3 regions of the Pectobacterium artocarpous genome follow, and region 3 is predicted to be linked to each of the others. Evidence: predicted binding sites of a transcription regulator. Region 3 holds the regulator's gene; each other region holds the start of a gene.
The links. Region 3 encodes LexA, which represses DNA repair genes until DNA is damaged. Its sites were predicted from a motif close to TNCTGTATGTACATACAGNA; they were not measured.

Region 1 (7,278 bases), on a different contig from region 3:
AGTCGGTTGAGCAGCTCAGCCTGACGAAATTGCGCCAGCCCACCCGGAGAGAGCGGCAAAATACGTGAAAAGGTGAAAACACGTAAGCGCAGCAGAACGCGGAAAGTGGCATCATGACTGACGACTCTTTCTCCATAACGCCCCGCCGTACGTGCGATAGCCGCACCCCGCACGCCGGCAGCGGGCAGCATATAGTTAAAGGTGAGCAGCCCGACAAGTCCTGCCAGTGCGGCTCCCGCAAGAAACCAGCCGGATAGGGCGAGTAGGCTAATACTGGCAAGTAGTGTAGCAATAGCCAGCGCAATGCCCAGACTTAAGCGCCAGATGTGTTGGCGATAGAGTCCCAGAAACGGTTTTAATACCTGCATCGTTTTTCTCTGAGCCATTACAGCGCCTCCTGTCGTTGTGCCAGCAACGTCGCAAAGGGGCCTGCTTCGGCGCGGAGTGTTTGATAATCCCCTTGTTGGACTAACCGACCACCGTCCATTACCCAAATCGCATCATATTCGGTGATATCGTTGAGCTGGTGCGTGACTAGCAACGTGGTCTGGTGGCGTGCGGCTTTATTCAACGCCGTCATAACCAGCTCTTCGCTATGGGCATCCAGACTGGCTGATGGTTCATCCAGCAGCAATAAGTTGCAAGGATGAATAAGCGCGCGGGCAACGGCGACGCGCTGTGCCTGCCCAACAGATAAGCGCGCCGCGCTGTCACCGATTGTGGTTTCCAGCCCCTGCGGTAGCTGAGGTAAAAACTCTTGTACATAGGCACGCTCAATCGCCTGCTGTAATTCCACAATACTGGCCTGTGGGTTACTCAGCAGAATATTGCTGCGCAGCGTCTGTTCAGGTAAATGAGGGTTTTGCCCAACCCAGCTTAATTGCTTGCGCCATGATTCAGGCGTCAGCGTGTTTAGTGCCTGACCGTTGACGGTCAATGACCCGCGATAGGGCAGGAACCCTAGCAGCATATTAAGCAGTGAGCTTTTTCCTGCGCCGCTGAGACCGACCAACGCGATACGTTCGCCTGCGCGAATATCGAACGTCAACGGTTGGGTCAGTGGCGTGCCATTCGGCGCGAGGACAACCAGATCTTCGGCCCGAATAGCAATGGCAGTATCGCTGCTGAAGGTGTGGGTGCCAAAGCCTACCGTTTCACCTTCCTCGGATAAAAAAGTCACCAGCGATTCTGCTGCGCCGATAGCCTGAGCTTTGGCATGATAGAACGTACCCAGATCGCGTAAAGGTTGAAAAAATTCCGGTGCCAGAATCAGCACAAGAAAACCGGCGAAGAGTGTCACCCCCATTCCGTAGTGACCGAAATCCAGTTCTCCGAGATAAGAGAAACCGAAATAGACGGCGACAACGGCGATTGAAATGGAAGCGAAAAATTCTAGTACGCCTGAGGAGAGAAACGCCATGCGCAGTACTTCCATCGTGCGACTGCGAAAATCCTCGGAAGCATGGCGGATTTGTTCGGTTTCAGCTTTGCCACGATGAAACAGACGTAGCGTCTCCATCCCACGAAGGCGATCGAGGAAATGTCCGCTCAGGCGTGCCAGCGCCAGAAAGTTGCGTCGGTTAGCATCCGCTGCGCCCATGCCGACCAGCGCCATAAAAAGCGGGATAAGCGGAGCGGTCAGAAACAGGATCAAACCTGCGGCCCAGTTCAGCGGAAAAATCGTGATTAAGATAAGCATAGGAATCAGTGCGGCAAGATACATTTGCGGCAGGTAGCGGGCGTAATAATCTTGCATATCATCTATCTGCTCAAGGATCATCGTTGTCCAACTGCCGGCCGGTTTACCTTTTACCCAGGCAGGGCCAAGCTGTTGCAATCGGTCCAGTACCAGCTTACGAATTTGCTGTCGTACTGCTTGTCCGCACAGAAAACCGACACGTTCGCGTAACACACTGTTGAACGCACGCAGAATAAAAGTGGCGATAAGCAGAAAAAAAGGGGGGAGCAGGGATTCTCGAGGGGCATGCTCGATGATCAAGGCATGAAGCAGCGTAGCTAATAGCCAGGCTTGTGCCACGATTAACGTGCCGCTCAGGAATCCAAGCAGCAGTGAAATCCGTAGCCAACGTTGCGCCAGCTTACTCTGCTGTTTCAGCCAGGCGGTCAGTTCTTGCTGTCTGGTTTTTTTCATCAGGCACCAGTTCGTTATATTGCAGAAATGGATTTAACAGAAAACAACTCTCATGCAACTGTTAGTTAACAAAATTATCTTCTATCAGGCAGAATGAGCCATGTTACCGCGACGGGGGCGTGCTGCAAACGAAAAGGAGAGGGGAAATGGGGGGACGATCAATTTTTGTGTTGCGTGAGGTAAGTTAGAGGGAAGAAAACGGAACGGCTGTCTCCGCTCCGTAATCAACAGTGGATTACTTGTTAACGGTCAATCCGTCCAGGTAACGCTCTGCATCGAGTGCCGCCATACAGCCGGTACCTGCGGAGGTAATGGCCTGACGGTAAATGTGGTCCATGACGTCACCTGCGGCAAAAACACCAGGGATGCTGGTCTGTGTCGCGTTGCCGTGAATTCCGGATTGCACCTTAATATAACCATTTTCCAGTTCCAACTGACCACCGAACACGGCGGTGTTCGGACTGTGACCGATAGCGATAAACACGCCAGACAGTTCCAGCTCTTCCGCTGCATCGCTTTGCGTATCGCGGATACGAACACCGGTCACACCCATGTCATCGCCAAGCACTTCATCCAACGTACGGTTGGTATGCAGGATAATGTTGCCGTTTTTGACTTTATCCATCAGACGGTCGATCAGAATCTTCTCTGAGCGGAATGCCTCGCGGCGGTGGATTAAGTGCACTTCCGAAGCGATGTTAGACAGATACAGTGCTTCTTCAACGGCGGTATTTCCGCCGCCAACTACGGCGACTTTTTGCTTACGATAGAAGAATCCGTCACAGGTTGCGCAGGCGGAAACGCCCTTGCCTTTAAATGCCTCTTCAGATGGCAGACCAAGGTAGCGAGCCGATGCACCCGTGGCGATGATCAGTGCGTCACAGGTGTATTCGTCGCTATCACCAAATAAACGGAAGGGACGGTTCTGCAAATCAACATGTCCAATATGATCGAAGATCACTTCGGTATTGAATTTGGTCGCATGTGCGTGCATGCGTTCCATTAACAGCGGGCCAGTTAACTCATCGGCGTCGCCCGGCCAGTTTTCTACTTCGGTCGTGGTCGTCAACTGACCGCCTTTTTCCATACCAGTGATCAATACTGGCTGTAAATTCGCCCGCGCAGCATAAACTGCGGCAGTATAGCCAGCCGGGCCTGAGCCCAGAATCAACAACTTGTGGTGTTTAACGGTACCCATGCTTTCCTCATTTCATGATGGCGGATAATGTTCATATGAACGGTCTCTACGACAAACACGCTGACTTATTATGAACAGTCTCTGCCACGGACAATAAGAATGATTGTAAGGAAATTACATGAGTAAAAAAAGTATGCAGAAAAGTTGCTAGCTATTTGTTTAATCGTTAATGACGATGATTATGACAAACAGCTGAAAAATCAGCCACATTCATAAGTAAAATGATTGAAGTCACCTCGGCGAATGGTCCTTGCCTATCCAATCTGGCAGTTTCTTCTGATTTTCGTTGTTTTGCTTTGACAATCGGCTGTGCATTTGCGAAAACATCTGGGTAAGAGGAAATTTTTTGTATGTGAACAGTTAAAAGCTCGGCTTTTATTCGTTTTTGCCTGGTAGGCCTTTGGGCCACGGATATGACGTGAGGGTCTTCTTCGCAGGTGAACATTACGTGGGACGAGAACGAGAAGTTAATGACTGTTGATATACAAAATAGGCAGCGTGTCTTCTTTAAGGGTAGCTCTGATACATGAGGTCTATCGGGGTAAAGCGGGTGCAGGGAAAAGTGAAGAGAGACCATAATAATGGTAGACACTAAAAAACGGCCAGGAAAAGATCTCGATCGTATTGATCGTAACATCCTGAACGAATTGCAAAAAGATGGACGTATTTCCAATGTCGAGCTATCCAAACGTGTTGGGTTGTCGCCAACACCTTGTCTGGAGCGTGTGCGTCGTCTGGAAAGACAGGGTTTCATTAATGGCTATACAGCGTTGCTAAACCCGCATTATCTGGATGCGTCACTGCTGGTTTTTGTTGAAATTACACTAAATCGTGGCGCGCCTGATGTGTTTGAGCAGTTCAATGCTGCTGTGCAGAAGCTGGAAGAGATTCAGGAGTGCCACCTGGTTTCTGGTGATTTTGACTACCTGTTGAAAACGCGCGTGCCGGATATGTCCGCTTACCGTAAGCTCCTGGGCGAAACGCTGCTACGTTTGCCGGGCGTAAACGACACCCGTACTTACGTGGTGATGGAAGAAGTGAAACAAAGTAACCGTCTGGTCATTAAGACGCGATAAACGTGTGGGTGCAAAACCCGATAAATTCAGCTACACTCCTGTGAATTTATACAGTCCCAGCGCCGGGTTTTCTCGGCGCTTTGTCATAAACCTTACAGGCCCCTGGAGAGACTCTTGAGCCAGGAATATACAGAAGATAAAGACGTTACCCTGAAAAAGCTCAGTGGAACACGTCGTTTGCTTGAAGCGATTTTAATCGTTGTGGCACTTTTTGCGGTTTATCTCAGTGTCGCACTACTCAGTTTCAGCCCCTCCGATCCCAGTTGGTCACAGACTGCATGGCATGAGCCTATTCACAACTTGGGTGGGGTAGCAGGTGCATGGCTGGCGGATACGCTGTTCTTTATTTTTGGTGTGTTGGCCTATGCCATTCCGCCGATTATGTTATCCCTGTGTTGGGCTGCTTTCCGTCAGCGTGATAACCACCAGTCTATTGACTACTTTACCTTTTCACTTCGTCTGATTGGGACATTGGCGCTGATTCTGACCTCTTGTGGTCTGGCTGCGTTGAATATTGACGATCTCTACTATTTTGCTTCTGGTGGTGTCTTGGGAAGCCTATTGAGCAGCTCAATGATTCCGCGTTTCAACAGCATGGGCGCGACGCTGATTCTGCTGTGCGTGTGGGGCGCAGGGTTAACGTTGTTTACCGGTTGGTCATGGCTAACGATTGCTGAAAAAATTGGTGCAGGCGTGTTGGGCTGTCTGACATTTATGTCAAACCGTTCACGTCGCGATGAAGAGTGCAGTGAAGAAAACGATCGTGAAGAAGATGAACGCGATGTGCTTAACCTACGCCACGATGAAGCGTCGGGGGAGGCAATAATGCAGCCGCGCGATGACGATGATGTACTGTTTTCTGCCCCTTCTATGGCTGATGTCGTAAACGATACGGCGGAAGATAATAAGATAGATACGTCATCATCTTCAGCCGAAAACACTATGGCTGCAATAACACCGACCTTCTCAGCAGAAACGCCAGCGGCAGGATCAACATTCCCTGAACTGACCGCGTCAGATTCGGCGTTACCTGACGCATCGTCTGGTATTGTGCCATCTGTTGCTCCATCAACGATTGATAAGGCATCGTCGCTGAATCCACCGCTCTATTCGTTTGAAATTCCTGAAACGCCTGCAGCGATGACTGAGATCGCGACGTCGCCTGAACTTCATAGCAGCGCGTATACGCCTTACGGAAATAGTACCGTAACGGCACCGGTAGTTCAGCCTTTTGCGGAACCGACACAGCCTTCACGTGATACGCATTTCAACGAGAATAACACCTTTATGCCTGCGTTTAGCGCCGATGGTGATGATAATCCGCAGATTAAACGCGGCGTGGGGCCGGAACTACCGCGCCCTAATCCGGTACGCATTCCTACTCGACGCGAATTGGCGTCATACGGAATCAAATTGCCGTCGCAGCGGCTGGCTGAAGAGCAAGCAAGGCTACAGGCGCAGAATGAGAGTGCGAAAACGGAATTGACGAGCGACATCTATCAGGAAGAAACACCTGATGATATCGCTCGTCAGGAAGCCGCGCTACAGCAGGAGTACCTGAATCAGCAGCGCCAGCGTTACGGTGATGAATATCCGTTACAGGAAGAGAATGAAGACGCGCTTTTGCAAGCGCAGTTAGCCAGAGATTTCGCTGCACAGCAGCAATCCCGTTATGATGCTGATGCATTGCAGCGCGATGAAGAAATCCCCGCTCCGACAGTACCGCCTGCGGTCAGTGAGCCCGTCCAACCAGCTCCTGTGGTAGCGCATAACGATTTTTCATTCTCGCCGTTTAGCGCGGAGAATAATCGTGAGCCTGAGCCGCCTACGTTCAGTAAACCTACATATACGCAGCCGTCTTATCGTGCCGAATCCGATCTTCCTATGCATGCCGGTGAGGATGATGATGAGTGCAGCCCGTTGACGTTTGATCAGCCAGTGCAAGCGACGTCAGTTCCTGCAGAGGTTACGCAGCAGGACAGTCCGGCGGCACCTGCGCGTCATCCGGCAATGGATGGCCTGATTCATCCATTCCTGATGCGCAATGAACAACCGCTACAGAAGCCGACTACGCCGCTGCCAACGTTGGATTTGTTGACTCCGCCGACGGCCAGCGAAGCGCCTGTTGATAATTTCGCGTTGGAACAGACGGCGCGACTGATCGAAGCGCGTCTGGCTGATTTCCGGGTAAAAGCCGATGTGGTCGATCATTCGCCAGGCCCGGTGATCACACGGTTTGAATTGGATCTGGCGCCGGGTGTTAAAGCGGCGCGGATCTCGAATCTGTCGCGCGATTTGGCACGTTCTCTGTCCGTTGTCGCGGTGCGTATTGTTGAGGTCATTCCGGGTAAACCGTATGTCGGTCTGGAACTGCCGAATGCGCATCGTCAGACGGTTTATCTGCGTGAAGTATTGGACTGCGACAAATTCCGCGATAACCCGTCGCCGCTGTCGATTGTGTTGGGCAAAGATATTGCAGGCGAACCGGTCGTTGCCGATCTGGCGAAAATGCCGCACCTGCTGGTTGCGGGTACGACGGGATCGGGTAAATCGGTCGGCGTCAATGCCATGATCATCAGTATGTTGTATAAAGCCACGCCGGAAGACGTGCGCTTCATCATGATCGACCCGAAAATGCTGGAACTCTCGGTGTACGAAGGTATTCCGCATTTGCTGACGGAAGTCGTGACCGATATGAAGGATGCGGCAAATGCGTTGCGCTGGTGCGTCGGTGAAATGGAACGTCGCTATAAGCTGATGTCTGCGCTTGGCGTGCGTAATCTGGCGGGATACAACGAACGGGTGATGACAGCAAATGCAATGGGACGCCCGATCCCCGATCCGTTCTGGAA
Region 2 (7,278 bases), on a different contig from region 3:
GTGGCGAAACGTCCTGAAATTCATCCACCAGGATGTGCTTCCAGGGGCTAACAAAACGCCCTTTATCCAGCAGGTTTACCGCCTGATGGATGAGACCGGAGAAATCGACTGCGTTTTCATCCTTAAGCGCCTTTTTCCACGCTTTCAACAGCGGTGCCATCAGGCGAACACGTTGCTGAAACGCTGCCCGAATGGATTCTGGTGCCAGCTCGACCATTTCGCTCTGGCTGCCGCCGTGCATACGCATTAGCCCTAGCCAGCGTTCCAGTCGACCAGCCAACCGCCCCGCCAGCTTCGGATCGTTCCAGAAATCGCCTTCTGGCACATCCCACTCCAGCTCTTCTGTTAACCAGCGCCGCCACCCGTTAGCCTGCGTTTTTTTCTCGGCACACTGCTGCTGCCAGTGAGAAATCAGCAGTTCCCTACGCTGCTTCGCATCGCTTTCCAACTGGCTTATCATCGGTGCCTTACGGCTAGCCTGCTGAATGATGTGCAATGCCAGCGCATGGAACGTCTTGGCCTGAATGTCGTCCGTGTGGAGCCGTTCCTGAATACGTTCGTTCATCTCTTCTGCCGCTTTACGACCAAACGCCAGTAACAAAATCTGATCGGGCGAGGCTTCCTGCCGGTGCATCAACCACGCCGCTCGGGCCACCAGCACGGAAGTCTTGCCGCTACCTGCGCCCGCCAATACCAGAACGCCCTCTTCGCCATTCATCACAGCTTTACTCTGCGACACATTTAATGGCGAACTCTCCACCTTTTCAAAGAAAGGCTGTTCTGCCGCCAGTGTGCGCTCCATCCATGCCTGATTCGCCGCAGTGCGCATTTCATCGCCCTGCTCAAGCCAGCGCAAGCAATCCCGGTAGTTATCACGGCAGTTATCAAAGGTTTCAAGGCGAGAAACAGGCAGGGGAAGTGCTCCCAGAGAATCGCGGATGGCATTCTGCAACGTTGACAGCGCCTGACGGCTAAACCATTTATCCTGCTGCGTCAGTGTTTGAATACTGTCTGTTTGACGCTGCAAAACCTCAGCGCTAACCAGACTCATCTCCTCGCTCCAGTCAAGCCAGGATTTAAGAAGATGGCGATAAAAAGCCTGCGTTTCCTGCCACTCTGTTCCATGCAAGCGCACCACTTTCCCAACTGGCAATTCAAATTCCAGCTCTCCCCACACCAATCCTCTTTTACAGTGAATACCCATCAGTTGATTAAAGGGAATCAGGTATTGATGCTTATCGCCACTCACTTCAACACCGGCATTCAGTAACCGCACCCGATTGTAAGGATGCTGAGCCAGATGTTTACCTAATGAGGTAGATTTCAGTTCCATGATGTTCGCGCCATGACTATGTGAGAGGTTATTCGTCCATTTTTTGTCGTTTACCTGTTCCCTAGTTTACCCGTTATCGGACTTCACGCTCTAGCCTTAAAAACAGGTTAGGATATCCTGATGCTTAATGTAATAATTCTTTTACCATCAGAGAGTTTGGTTACTTTATCGGATTACCTTACAAGTACAGGAGAGACTATGCGTACTGTGTTGAATATCCTTAACTTCGTATTAGGTGGTTTTTTCACCACATTAGCGTGGCTTCTGGCGACTATCGTCAGCGTGCTGCTGATTTTTACCTTACCGCTAACACGCTCATGTTGGGAAATTACCAAGCTGTCGCTCTTGCCTTATGGCAATGAAGCCATTCATGTTGATGAGCTACGTCCGGATGAAAAGAGCACGATTCTCAATGCAGGCGGTTCTCTGCTGAATATCTTCTGGTTCATTTTCTTTGGCTGGTGGCTTTGCCTGTCACACATCGTTACCGGCATCACGCAGTGCATTACGATCATTGGCATTCCTGTCGGCATCGCCAATTTTAAGATCGCTGCCATCGCGCTGTGGCCTGTAGGGCGTCGTGTGGTTTCCGTCGAACATGCACAAGCTGCGCGAGAAAACAACGCTCGCCGCCACTTTCGCTAACGGCATCAAGGATATGACGTTGCTCACCTTTGCCCCAAGAATTCGCCGCTATGTGTACAATAGCAGTTGGCTATACACCCTTCGTATCCTCATCGCACTCAGTGGTGCGGCGGCAGTTCCCTGGTGGCTAGGTCAGCCAACATCGACCATTCCCGTCACGCTTGGTGTCGTCGCAGCCGCCCTCACCGACCTTGACGATCGTCTTACCGGACGTCTGCGTAATTTGTTCATTACGCTGTCCTGTTTTGTTGTCGCATCCGTCTCGATCGAACTGCTTTTCCCCTATCCCTGGCTATTCGGAATGGGTCTGGCAGTATCAACCTGTGGCTTTATTCTGCTCGGCGCATTAGGGCAGCGTTATGCGACTATCGCATTCGGCGCACTGCTGATCGCGATTTACACCATGCTGGGAATCTCTCTTTACGACAACTGGTATCAGCAGCCTGTCCTGCTGCTGATCGGCGCATCGTGGTACAATCTACTTACGTTGTTCGGCCATCTGATATTTCCAATCCGTCCGTTACAGGACAAGCTGGCGCAGTGTTATCAGCAGTTGGCCCGCTATCTGGATGCGAAAGCCAATCTGTTCGATCCCGATATTGAAGCAGAAACCGACAAGCCCTTGATTGACGTCGCGATGGCAAACAGCCAACTGGTTGCGATACTCAACCAGACCAAGTCCTCGCTATTAACGCGTCTGCGTGGCGATCGCGGGCAGCGCGGGACGCATCAAACTCTGCACTACTATTTTGTCGCTCAGGATATTCACGAACGGGCCAGTTCGTCGCATATTTACTATCCGCAACTGCGTGAAAAACTGCGCTATAGCGACGTCTTATTCCGCTTTCAACGCCTGCTCAGCATGCAGGCCAAAGCCTGTCAACAGTTGTCTCAATCCATTCTGCTCCAGCAAAAATATCAGCATGACGGCCACCTTGAGCGGGCTTTCGTACATCTTGAATCCGCTATTGCGCGCATCGCGGCCAACAACATAGCGGACGCTGCGCAAATCAAAGCGCTCACTTATTTATTAAATAACCTGCGCGCGATTGATGCCCAGTTAGCGACGATCGAATCCGAACAGGCCATTGAGCAAGAAAATCACCCGGAAAACACACTGGCAGATGACAAAATCACGGGCTGGAGCGACGTCCGCTTGCGCATTAGCCGCCACCTGACGCCCCAGTCGGCGCTGTTTCGCCATGCAATCCGAATGTCCGTACTACTCTGTAGCGGCTATGCGTTGATTCAGGTAACGGGTATGCAACATGGTTACTGGATTCTGCTGACCAGTCTGTTTGTTTGTCAGCCCAACTATAACGCCACCCGGCGACGGCTGACGCTGAGGATTATTGGGACCTTGACCGGTATTTTACTCGGTTTGCCTGTCTTGCATTTCGTCCCTTCGCTGGAAGGGCAGCTCACGTTAATCGTCATTAGCGGCGTACTGTTTTTCGCCTTTCGCAACGTACAGTACGCACACGCGACCATGTTTATTACGCTGCTTGTCCTGCTCTGTTTCAACCTGTTGGGAGAAGGCTTTGAAGTCGCGGTGCCGCGTATTATCGATACCTTATTGGGGTGTGCCATCGCATGGGCTGCGGTAAGCTTTATCTGGCCGGACTGGCGCTTTCGCGGTCTGCCTGCCGTTATCAATAAGACGTTGGACGCTAACTGCCGTTATCTGGACGCGATTATGGTGCAATATCATCAGGGGAAAGATAATAGTCTGCCTTATCGTATTGCCCGCCGGGATGCGCATAACTGCGATGCAGAACTGGCATCCGTCGTGTCGAATATGTCTTCAGAACCTCATGCGGTACGGAACAAGCTGGACAGTGCATTTCGCTTCATGTGCCTGAATCATACGTTGTTAAGCTATATTTCAACGCTCGGCGCACATCGAGGGAAAATTGCCTCGTCGGAAACACTGCAATTGCTAGATGACGCCGTTTGCCATGTTGATGACGCACTACACGATAGCGAAAAGGAAAGTTTTCATATCAATCAGGGATTGAAAACTATTACTGCCAGCATTCAATCCCTTTCACCTGAGTCAGACAGTAAAGAATCATTAATTATTCAGCAAATCAGCCTGTTGCTCAGTCTCCTGCCTGAACTCGTACAGCTAAAGAATGACATGATTACACAATAAAAATAAGGCGTATTTCTTAGTGCTTTGATCCTTTGGAGGCCGTATTGTTTTTATACCATTCCAACAGGTCGTTGCGGATACCGCGGGGAAGAGCCGCCTGATGTGTGCCACAAATGGCACCGGCTAGCGCCAATAGCACGTTGACACTCAGATTAGCACGAACCTTCCGCAACTCGAGATAGCTGTTTTTCGCGCCATAGTGCTGTAATTCATCGGCATTTCTTATCCCGGCTTTCCACAACAGGCGTTCAATATCGTGGTTAAGATTCGGAAGATCCTTTAGCCGCCCGTTGGTGCTTCTGACGGCTTTGTCATACTGCGCGCCGACCAACGCCAAACGGGCAAAATACAGCAGTTGCACAGGTTCTTGCCATAATGCTTCATCGACAAGGAAATAATTCAACGGGACTGGCATACCGCGCTTGGTATAAACCAGATTAGGCATATCACGCTGCTGAAAATACTTTTCATCCTTCTTACTGGCGCGGAGATAAAGCTCCCCTTCCGACACCAGTCCAAAAATCGTTTTATTTGCTGCGATGCTGTAGCCACCAAATTGGGAACGTGAAGTGATGTCCCCCAAAGATGAAAAAGAATGCTGAGATTGCAAAATCCTTTTTTTGCATAATTGCTTCATTGCCATAATCCTTAGTATTGAAATGATTTCTTCCTGAACAATTAAAAACATCTGTAGCAGGAACAAATAATTAAACACAGCCCCGATGCGGCTTCAAACAGTAAATGTTTTTATTGCCTCTTACATGAGGAATATGCGAAGCGCTTTCAAAAAAATCAGGTTGATTTTCACGCACACAGCATATACTGTATACCCATACAGTAACACTATGGGTGGAACTCATTATGCGTACGCAATCAATCAGCTCTCACAACGTTCAGCCGTCATCGTTTTCTGCAAGTCAGCATACTGCGGAAACCTCGAGCAGCGCGGGCGGAATTATTAGCGAAATCGTCTACAACGCCGATCAGCCCATAGTCACACACCTGCTATTACCGCTTTTACAACAGTTAGGTACGCAATCTCGTTGGCTGCTATGGCTTTCTCCTCAGCAAAAATTGAGCCGTCCCTGGGCACAGCAATCTGGGTTGCCGCTCGATAAAATGGTGCAACTTCACCACATCAATCCGCAGTTTACCGTTGATGCAATGGAGAGAGCCTTGCTGACTGGAAATTACAGCGCGGTGTTATGCTGGCTACCACACGAATTAACGGAAGAAGAGAAGGTTCGGCTACGGCACGCCGCACAGGCAGGAAATACATACGGCTTTATTATGCGGTCAGAAAGTACTAGCGGTGGCGTCTATAGACTATTTCCCAGCCTTAAAATTCATTCGACATTGTATCATTAAGTAAATTAAGAATTTTCTCAACTCCGTCTTGTTATATGCTATGCGGATCGCCGCAGAGCGGTATTCTGCGGGCCTTTTGGATATATTTAATACAGCTAAAAGGCGTAAGATCTGTCAAAAGCATCTACTATTTGTTAGCAAGTGTGTATGAATCGTGCGGTTTTCTTATGACGCAAATCACATCATACTTGTAACTTTCTCATCACGTTGTAGACTTTAACTCGCTGGAGTTGCTCTTTTATAACGTCAGTTGACTGACAGTGAGTCATAAATAAGGGCAAAGTCTCCAACCAAAGGATTTTAACCAAAGGTTTATTAGCCCCTCAGGTTAATTACCGATTTGGATGATAATGAGGCGTAAAATGAAAAAAACAGCTATCGCAGTTGCAGTGGCACTGGCAAGCTTCGCGACCGTCGCGCAAGCAGCTCCTAAAGATAATACCTGGTACACCGGTGGTAAACTGGGTGTGTCTCAATTCCACGATACTGGTTTCTACGGAAATGGTTACACCGGTGTCAACAACAACCCAATCAAAAGTAAGTTAGGCGCTGGTGCATTTGTTGGTTATCAAGCTAACCCGTACTTGGGTTTTGAACTGGGCTACGACTGGCTGGGCCGCATGAAGTATGCAGGTTCTACTGCTGATGCAGCAGACAGTGCGAGCTTCAAAGCACAGGGCATCCAACTGGCTGCTAAACTGAGCTACCCAGTCCTGCCAGATCTGGACGTTTATACCCGTCTGGGTGGTATGGTATGGCGCGCTGACAGCCATGCAGCTACCTCTGTGAACACCGGAGTAAGAACTGACATCAACAACGATGACACTGGCGTTTCTCCGCTGGCTGCAATCGGTGTTGAATACGCTATCGACAAAAACTGGGCTACTCGTGTTGACTACCAGTGGGTAAGCAACATTGGTGATGCTGGTACCGTTGGTGCCCGTCCAGACAACATGCTGATGAGTGTTGGCCTGTCTTACCGTTTCGGCCAAGATGACCGCGTAGCACCAGTTACGGCTCCAGCTCCAGCTCCGGCTCCAGTTGTTGAAACCAAGCGTTTCACGCTGAAATCTGACGTCCTGTTCAACTTCAACAAAGCAACGCTGAAAGCAGAAGGCCAGCAATCACTGGATCAACTGTACACTCAGTTGAGCTCACTGGATCCGAAAGACGGTTCCGTTGTTGTTCTGGGCTTCACCGACCGTATCGGTTCAGAGCAATACAACCAAGCCTTGTCTGAAAAACGTGCACAGAGCGTCGTTGATTACCTGGTTTCTAAAGGTATCCCTGCGAACAAAATCTCTGCTCGTGGCTTGGGCAAATCTCAACCTGTTACCGGTTCTACCTGTGACAACGTGAAACCTCGTGCTGCGCTGATCGACTGCCTGGCACCGGATCGTCGCGTAGAGATCGAAGTTAAAGGCATCAAAGACGTTGTAACTCAGCCTCAGGCTTAAGTTATTAACGAAAAAACCTCGCTCCGGCGAGGTTTTTTTATGACGGGAATCCCTATCCATCATCTTGCGGGCCGTTGCTGCGCAACGTTGAAAGTGTCAGCATGTGACAGATGACATACGCCGCTCATCTTTCATCTTTATTCAGAATGGCTTTAAGATCTTGCTTGAGCAACGACATCTGGTTGACGTATTTCTCTTTATGTTCGGCATCTTCAATTAACTGTACAATCGTTTCTGACAGAGTAATGCCACGCCTCTGGGCCAGAGCAGCAAGTCGCTGCCAGACCAGATACTCCAGATCGATCGATTTCTTACGCGTA
Region 3 (7,278 bases):
GTCGGCGTGAGCCAGCTTGGGCGCTGTGCTTCGATGGGATCAATCGCATCACGCCATTGCGGAACATGCTGGTTCAGGTAGGTGGTCAGCGGGAGCGGTTCGCCGAAGTTCACATAACCCTGGCCCAAATTGCGTAGTTTGCGTAAACCACGCACCATCTGCATAAAGCCTTCTTTTTCCTTCACCGCGCCGCGCAGCTCTTTCGCATAGGTGCCGACTTCCATCACATGCTCGTAACCGACATAAATCGGCACCAGCGTGATAGGGCGCGTGCCGCCTCTGAGCATGGCCTGAATGGTCATGGCTAGCGTACCGGTTTTAGGTTCCAACAGACGACCCGTGCGCGAACGTCCACCTTCCATAAAGTATTCCACCGAATAGCCGCGGGCAAACAATTCACCCAGATATTCACGGAAAATCGTGGAATACAGCTTGTTGCCCTTGAAGGTACGACGAATGAAGAAAGCGCCAAGACGACGGAAGATCGGGCCTGCGGGCCAGAAATTAAGATTGATGCCTGCGGCGATGTGCGGCGGCACTAAGCCCTGATGGTACAGGACGTAGGACAACAACAGATAGTCCATATGGCTGCGGTGGCAGGGCACATAGACGATACCGTGACCATCCTGCGCCAACTGGCGAACGCGTTCGGCGTTATGGACGTTGATCCCCTGATAAAGGCGGTTCCACGTCCAGCTTAAAACGCGATCCGACAGACGCACGGCCTCGTAGGAAAAGTCAGCGGCGATTTCTTCCATCAGCGCAATCGCGTTCTGCTGCGCTTTTTCATGGGAAATCTTCTTACTGCGTGCTTCATCGTCTACGGCTTTCTTGATCGCTTTGGAATCCAGCAGCTTATTAAACAGCTCCTGACGTACCGGCAAGCGCGGGCCAACTGCCGCCAAACGTTGGCGGGAGAAGTGCATACGCGCGACACGCGCCAGTTTGTGGGCTATGGTTTTGTCAGTGCCATGCTCGGTCGCCATATAGCGCAGCGACACTGGGCTGGAGAAGCGGACAAAACTGTCACGCCCTAACCACAGGACGGCAAAGAATTTCTCAATGCCGTTTAGCAATCGCAGATGCGGTGTGGCCTGAGAGTGGCCTTCCCGACCTGGAGAGCGCCCAAACATCACGGAAACTGGCACCATCTGCACGTCTAAATCTGGATTGGCGCGATGCAGATCCAAGTAATCGTGGAACAGTTTGACAGATTTCTGTTTGGGAACGTAATAGCGGAAAACGCGCGGCCCGTCATTAATAAAGACATGGCTAGGGAGTTCGACGCCATTGAATTCGAGCGATTGCGAGGGATCGGGCAAGCCCAATGCCAGGCATTTCGCACGTAGCGTCAAGAGATCCGCCTGAGAGTTGTAAGGCAGAACATAGAGTATAGGACGTGAGGGATCTAACCCCAGCTCGGTCACTGGATCTGCGGGAATAACTTTGCTTTTAACCAGCAGTTTCAGCGGAATATTCAATAAGTTATAGTAAATTTTACGCCAGCCTGACATAACAACTTGGAGCCTCTTGTTAGCAATGCGCCGCAAGGATACCAGAAACTGCAGCGGAGATCTGTGGTGATGAGACAACACAGGCGAGTTAAAATGCGAACTATTTTGCATAAATAGCGGAGGATAAATGAATAAAGCAACGGGGATGACCCGGATTATTAAGGCAACCGGTTATTCTCTTAAGGGACTACAGCAGGCGTGGCAGCATGAGGTGGCCTTTCGTCAGGAAACCATATTGACGATTGTCGGCGTGGTTATTGCGTGTTTGCTGCGGGTTACGCTGGTTGAGAAGCTGCTGCTGATCGGGTCTGTGGTATTGATTATGCTATTTGAGCTGGCTAACAGCGCCATTGAAGCCGTTGTTGATCGCATTGGCCCTGAGCACCACGAATTATCTGGTCGGGCGAAAGATATCGGATCGGCGGCTGTTTTTGTTGCCATCTTGTTAGCTGCTGTCGTGTGGGGCAGCATCCTCTGGCAACATTTTGCCTGACGGTACGCATAAATGAATAAAAGTCAGAGGCTTTGTCTATATCTTCATTCCCAATTGTGGCTTACCTGTATATACTCACAGCAAGACTGTATAAACAACCAGGGGGCGGAATGAAAGTATTAACAGCAAGGCAGCAGCAGGTTTATGACCTGATCCGCGATCATATTGCGCAGACCGGAATGCCGCCAACGCGTGCGGAAATTGCTCAACAACTGGGATTTCGCTCTCCCAATGCGGCTGAAGAACATCTAAAAGCGCTGGCGCGTAAAGGCGTGATTGAAATTGTCTCAGGCGCTTCTCGCGGTATTCGTCTGCTGATGGAAGAAGAAGCGGGTATTCCTCTGGTTGGTCGTGTGGCCGCAGGTGAGCCTCTGCTGGCACAGGAACATATTGAATGTCACTATCAGGTTGACCCTGCTATGTTCAAACCCTGCGCAGATTTTTTGCTGCGGGTGAGCGGCATGTCGATGAAAAATATCGGTATATTGGATGGTGATTTGCTGGCCGTACATAAAACGGAAGATGTGCGCAACGGTCAGATTGTCGTGGCACGCATTGAAGATGAAGTGACGGTAAAACGCCTGAAAAAGCAAGGTAATATGGTGCACCTTCTCGCTGAAAATGAAGAGTTTGCCCCGATTGTTGTCGACCTGAGTGAGCAAAGTTTTTCTATAGAAGGCTTAGCGGTTGGCGTCATTCGCAACAGCGACTGGAGCTGACGGTTCACAGAGATGCACTGCTCATCTGTCCAGTTCAGTGCATCGCGTTCTGCGTGTTAATCGCTTCATGTGTTAAGTGCTCCATGTGTTAATCTGCTAGCAGTATACATTTAGTTACATTTCACGTGAGTTTTCTCCAGCTCTTCTTACCGCCTGTTTTTTCACTGCTTTCTACCGCGTATTTCTTTTCTGTGTGCTCATACTAGTTACAGATTCCTTGTTTTTTATTTTAAGTGAAATATTCGGCTATAATTTTTATTAAGGTAAGCATTTTTATCTTAAGTGATCATTTTGTGATTGATCATTAGCCAGCACATTTAGGTTAGCCCGGTAATCAAGGGAGACAGTGGCGAAGAAAACGATGATGATTCACACGATGATGCTGCTTACTGAATTAACCTATTTATCTGACACTGGCGCCTACGTCGGTAGTCACGATTCCTTGATGCGCAATACACCTAAGGTACGGAGATTCTTATGAATAAAGACCAAGCCAGCGGTAACTGGAAACAGTTTAAAGGTAAAGCGAAAGAGCAATGGGGCAAATTAACGGATGACGACCTGACGGTCATCGAAGGTAAACGTGACCAACTGGTGGGGAGAATCCAAGAGCGTTACGGGTACGAAAAAGAAGCGGCAGAGAAAGAAGTGAAACACTGGGAAGAGCACCACAAATATCACTGGTAGCGAACGCGATACTTATCCGCAGAAAGGGACGATAGCCCTCGAGGCTATCGTTTTTTGTATCTAGAAAACCCTTGCCACACGGGAGGTTCCATCAATGAGCGCTAACGTTTTTTAATCGGAACCGTATGGTCGTGATCGCAATGATCCGGCTGATTGCACGCTGCCACTTCCTGACAGCCGCCACACAGCCCGTGAGCTTCCACAACGCTGTGGCGTAGCGTAAATCCCGACTGCTGTGCCAGGCTACGTAATATTTCTTCCACACCTTCGGTTTGACGTTCCGTGACCTGCCCGCAGCGGTCGCAGATGAACAGAGCCGACGTATGGCTGTGGTCTTCGATATGGTGGCACAGCACGTAGCTGTTGTTTGATTCGACTCGATGAATGAAGCCTTGTTCCAGCAGAAAATCCAGCGCGCGATAGACGGTCGGCGGTTTCGCCTGAGGCTCGGAAACGCGCAGCAGATCCAGCAGGTCATAAGCGCTGATAGCACCGGACTGCTGTGCCATAAGGCGTAAGACCTCTAACCGCTGCGGCGTGAGACGCACGGCGCGCTGCTGACAAATCTGTTCAGCCTGGGCAAGAAGTTTGTCCTGTTTGGTTGAATCCATTGTCATATCATCCTGACGCATTGAGGAACAAGACGGATATCTTACCACGACTGAATAAAAACGCCGAACTGGCAGCGTTTTCCTGCGAAAACAACGAACAGGGAGACTACACGACCAGATCGATGAGCAACGCCCGTAACGGTGCTTCTGCTTGTAGCGTCAACGTGGTTTCTTCTTTGATGAAGGCTCCGTCGCCGCAGTGTAAAGCTTCACTGTGCTGGTCGCCTTTTACCACCATTGAACCATGGATCAACTGAAGGTATGCCTGATTCCCCTGTAGCGCGATCGTGCTTTGCTCATTCTGCTGGAGATCAACATGATGGATCCAAACCTGCTGGCGCAGTTGCAGGCTGTTCTGTTCACCTTCTGGCGAAGCAAGCAGAGTATGACTTGATGAATCCAATTCCATACGCTGTAATGGACTGTTCTCACGGCTCTGGCAGGCGTTCAGCCACAATTGCATACGCGTCAGAGCCTTACTGGCGTTGATATTATGTTCGCTATAGCTGACGTTCGACTGAGTCGCGAGCAACAGAACATCGCCAGCTTTGGCCTGAACGTGGCGGCCGTTGCTGTCGCGGTATTCAGCTTCGCCATGAAGAATAATGTTCAGAATATCAACCTGTGGGTAGGTGCGTGGCTGGAATGATGCCCCCGGCGCTAATACTTCCTGATTGAGCACGCGCAGAGAAGCGTAGCCCAGCAATTGTGGGTCAAAATAGTGACCAAAAGAGAAGGTGTAGCGTGCCTGCAACCAGCCATAGTCGGCTTGGCCGCATTGCCCCGCTGCTCTTCGTGTGATCATAATTTTTATCCCCCCAGATAATTATTTATTAAACCGATAGTAATTGTGTAGACGTTGGATTGTTAGCTAGTTAATCTGGTGGGTATATTCAAAATTCCTGAATGAGTACCAAGATGGCGAAAGAACGAGCATTGACGCTGGAAGCCTTGAGGGTGATGGATGCGATCGATCGTCGTGGCAGCTTTGCCGCTGCGGCAGACGAGTTGGGTAGGGTGCCTTCGGCGCTGAGCTATACCATGCAGAAACTGGAAGAAGAGCTAGATGTGGTGTTGTTCGATCGTTCCGGGCATCGTACTAAATTCACGAATGTCGGGCGCATGCTGCTGGAACGCGGACGTATCCTGCTGGAAGCTGCGGATAAGCTCACGACAGATGCTGAAGCACTGGCGCGAGGTTGGGAAACGCACCTGACGATTGTCACTGAAGCGCTTATTCCGACTCAGCGGCTTTTTCCATTAATCGATAAGCTGGCGCTTAAAGCGAATACGCAAGTATCAATTTTGACGGAAGTGCTGGCGGGGGCGTGGGAACGTCTTGAGCAAGGGCGTGCCGATATCGTGATTGCGCCGGACATGCATTTTCGTGCGTCTTCCGAAATGAATACCCGCAAACTGTACACGATGAATAACGTGTATGTCGCCAGCCCTGAACACCCCATTCATCAGGAACCTGAGCCGCTGTCGGATGCCACTCGTGTGAAATATCGCGGGATTGCGGTGGCGGATACTGCACGCGAACGTCCGGTGCTGACCGTGCAATTGCTCGACAAACAGCAGCGTCTGACGGTGAGCTCGCTGGATGATAAGCGGCGTGCGCTGTTGGCTGGCTTAGGCGTCGCGACAATACCTTATCCGATGGTGGCGCAAGATATTGCCGAAGGGCGTTTGCTGGTTATTGGGCCGGAACATCAGATGGAAAGCCAGATTATTATGGCGTGGCGGCGAGACAGCATGGGCGAGGCGAAATCCTGGTTCCTGCGTGAAATTCCAAAACTGCTTAACCAGCCCTGAGTCCCCACTTTTCTACGGCAAGGTGTCGCTCTACACCTTGCCTTCACTTTATCGCTAATCGACAACATCTCAGTATAAACTGACAAACGTCTTATCACGGTGGTGAGGCTGGTTCAGATCTTGCTCTGGGCCCAGCGAAATCACGCCATGCGGATTAATCGTGCCGTGGCTACGATAGTAGTGGTGACGAATATGCGCCATATCGACGGTATCGGCGATGCCAGGCATCTGATAAATATCACGCAGAAAACCGAACAGATTGGGATAATCGCTCAGGCGATATTTATCGCATTTAAAATGCGTGTTATACACAGGATCGAAACGGATCAGCGTCGTCCACAGGCGCAGATCGGCTTCGGTTAACCGATCACTGGTCAGATAGCGCTGTTTTGCCAGAATAGTTTCCAGATCGGATAACGCGGCAAAAACGGTCGTTGCTGATTCATCATAGGCCGACTGGCTGGTTGCAAAACCGGCTTTATAAACGCCGTTGTTGACCTTGTCGTAAATCCAGCCGTTCAACTCATCAATCCGAGCGCGCAGCGCTTCTGGGTAATAGTCCCCTGCGTTTGCGCCCATGCCATCAAACGCGCTATTCAACATGCGGATGATATCAGCGGATTCGTTACTGACAATGGTGTGCTGCTCGGTGTCCCATAGGACTGGCACGGTCACGCGGCCACTGTAGTCCGGTTTGGCATGCAGGTAGAGTTGGTAGAGGAATTCATGCTGATAGAGCGAGTCTCCCGTCGCGCCGTCAAAGTCAGTGCCGAACGTCCAGCCGTGATCGAGCATTAGCGGATGAACCACCGAAACCGTGATGTGATTCTCTAATCCCTTCAACTGCCGCATAAGCAGCGTGCGGTGCGCCCACGGGCAGGCGAGCGAAACATAGAGATGATAACGACCGGACTGGGCAGGAAAGCCACCGTTGCCTGTGGGGCCGGGGGCACCATTGGGCGTGACCCAGTTGCGGAATGCGGATTCTGAACGCTTGAAGTGGCCGCCGGTAGATTTGGTTTCATACCAGGTATCGTGCCATACGCCGTCAACCAGTTGTCCCATAAATCCTCCCGTTCGTGTGTGATGATAAAACGACGGCAAGCCTTTTATGCTTGCCGTCTAATTTGTGATTCGACTATTAAGTGTAGTACAGGCCGGAAAAGGCTCGTCTTACCACTTTTTGCCCAGCAGGCGGTCGATGCTGAATGCGCCTGGGCCCGTTACCGCCAACAGTAGGTAGCCACCAGCGATGGTCAGGTTTTTCATGAACATCATTTGGTTCATGCCTTCCGCAAAGTTAGTGTGGAAAATCAGTGCGGTCAGCAGCGTAAAGCCCGCGGTGAACAGTGCAACGGTACGCGTCAACAGGCCGAACAGCACCGCCAGACCACCACCCAGTTCCAGCAGAATTGTCAGCGGCAGCAGGAAGGCCGGTA

Region 1: a site for LexA is predicted at 4,463-4,482, ahead of ACKQAD_RS06995 (DNA translocase FtsK 4TM domain-containing protein). Genes of this name have one in related genera too.
Region 2: a site for LexA is predicted at 4,954-4,973, ahead of sulA (SOS-induced cell division inhibitor SulA). Genes of this name have one in related genera too.

What each region holds. Positions count from the first base shown of each region.
Region 1 covers NZ_JBJXVK010000008.1:26,328-33,605, forward strand. Annotated here, with positions in the region: gene cydC (heme ABC transporter ATP-binding protein/permease CydC) at 1-386, opposite strand, end outside; gene cydD (heme ABC transporter permease/ATP-binding protein CydD) at 386-2,152, opposite strand; gene trxB (thioredoxin-disulfide reductase) at 2,388-3,350, opposite strand; gene lrp (leucine-responsive transcriptional regulator Lrp) at 3,932-4,426, shown strand; gene ACKQAD_RS06995 (DNA translocase FtsK 4TM domain-containing protein) at 4,541-7,278, shown strand, end outside.
Region 2 covers NZ_JBJXVK010000021.1:11,267-18,544, forward strand. Annotated here, with positions in the region: gene helD (DNA helicase IV) at 1-1,333, opposite strand, end outside; gene ACKQAD_RS14260 (YccF domain-containing protein) at 1,532-1,978, shown strand; gene yccS (YccS family putative transporter) at 1,998-4,133, shown strand; gene ACKQAD_RS14270 (TfoX/Sxy family DNA transformation protein) at 4,150-4,770, opposite strand; gene sulA (SOS-induced cell division inhibitor SulA) at 4,995-5,501, shown strand; gene ompA (porin OmpA) at 5,864-6,958, shown strand; gene matP (macrodomain Ter protein MatP) at 7,083-7,278, opposite strand, start outside.
Region 3 covers NZ_JBJXVK010000016.1:18,185-25,462, forward strand. Annotated here, with positions in the region: gene plsB (glycerol-3-phosphate 1-O-acyltransferase PlsB) at 1-1,514, opposite strand, end outside; gene ACKQAD_RS11690 (diacylglycerol kinase) at 1,642-2,007, shown strand; gene lexA (transcriptional repressor LexA) at 2,118-2,726, shown strand; gene ACKQAD_RS11700 (CsbD family protein) at 3,204-3,413, shown strand; gene zur (zinc uptake transcriptional repressor Zur) at 3,515-4,024, opposite strand; gene ACKQAD_RS11710 (pirin family protein) at 4,131-4,829, opposite strand; gene ACKQAD_RS11715 (LysR family transcriptional regulator) at 4,943-5,839, shown strand; gene ACKQAD_RS11720 (glutathione S-transferase family protein) at 5,909-6,904, opposite strand; gene ACKQAD_RS11725 (DoxX family protein) at 7,013-7,278, opposite strand, start outside.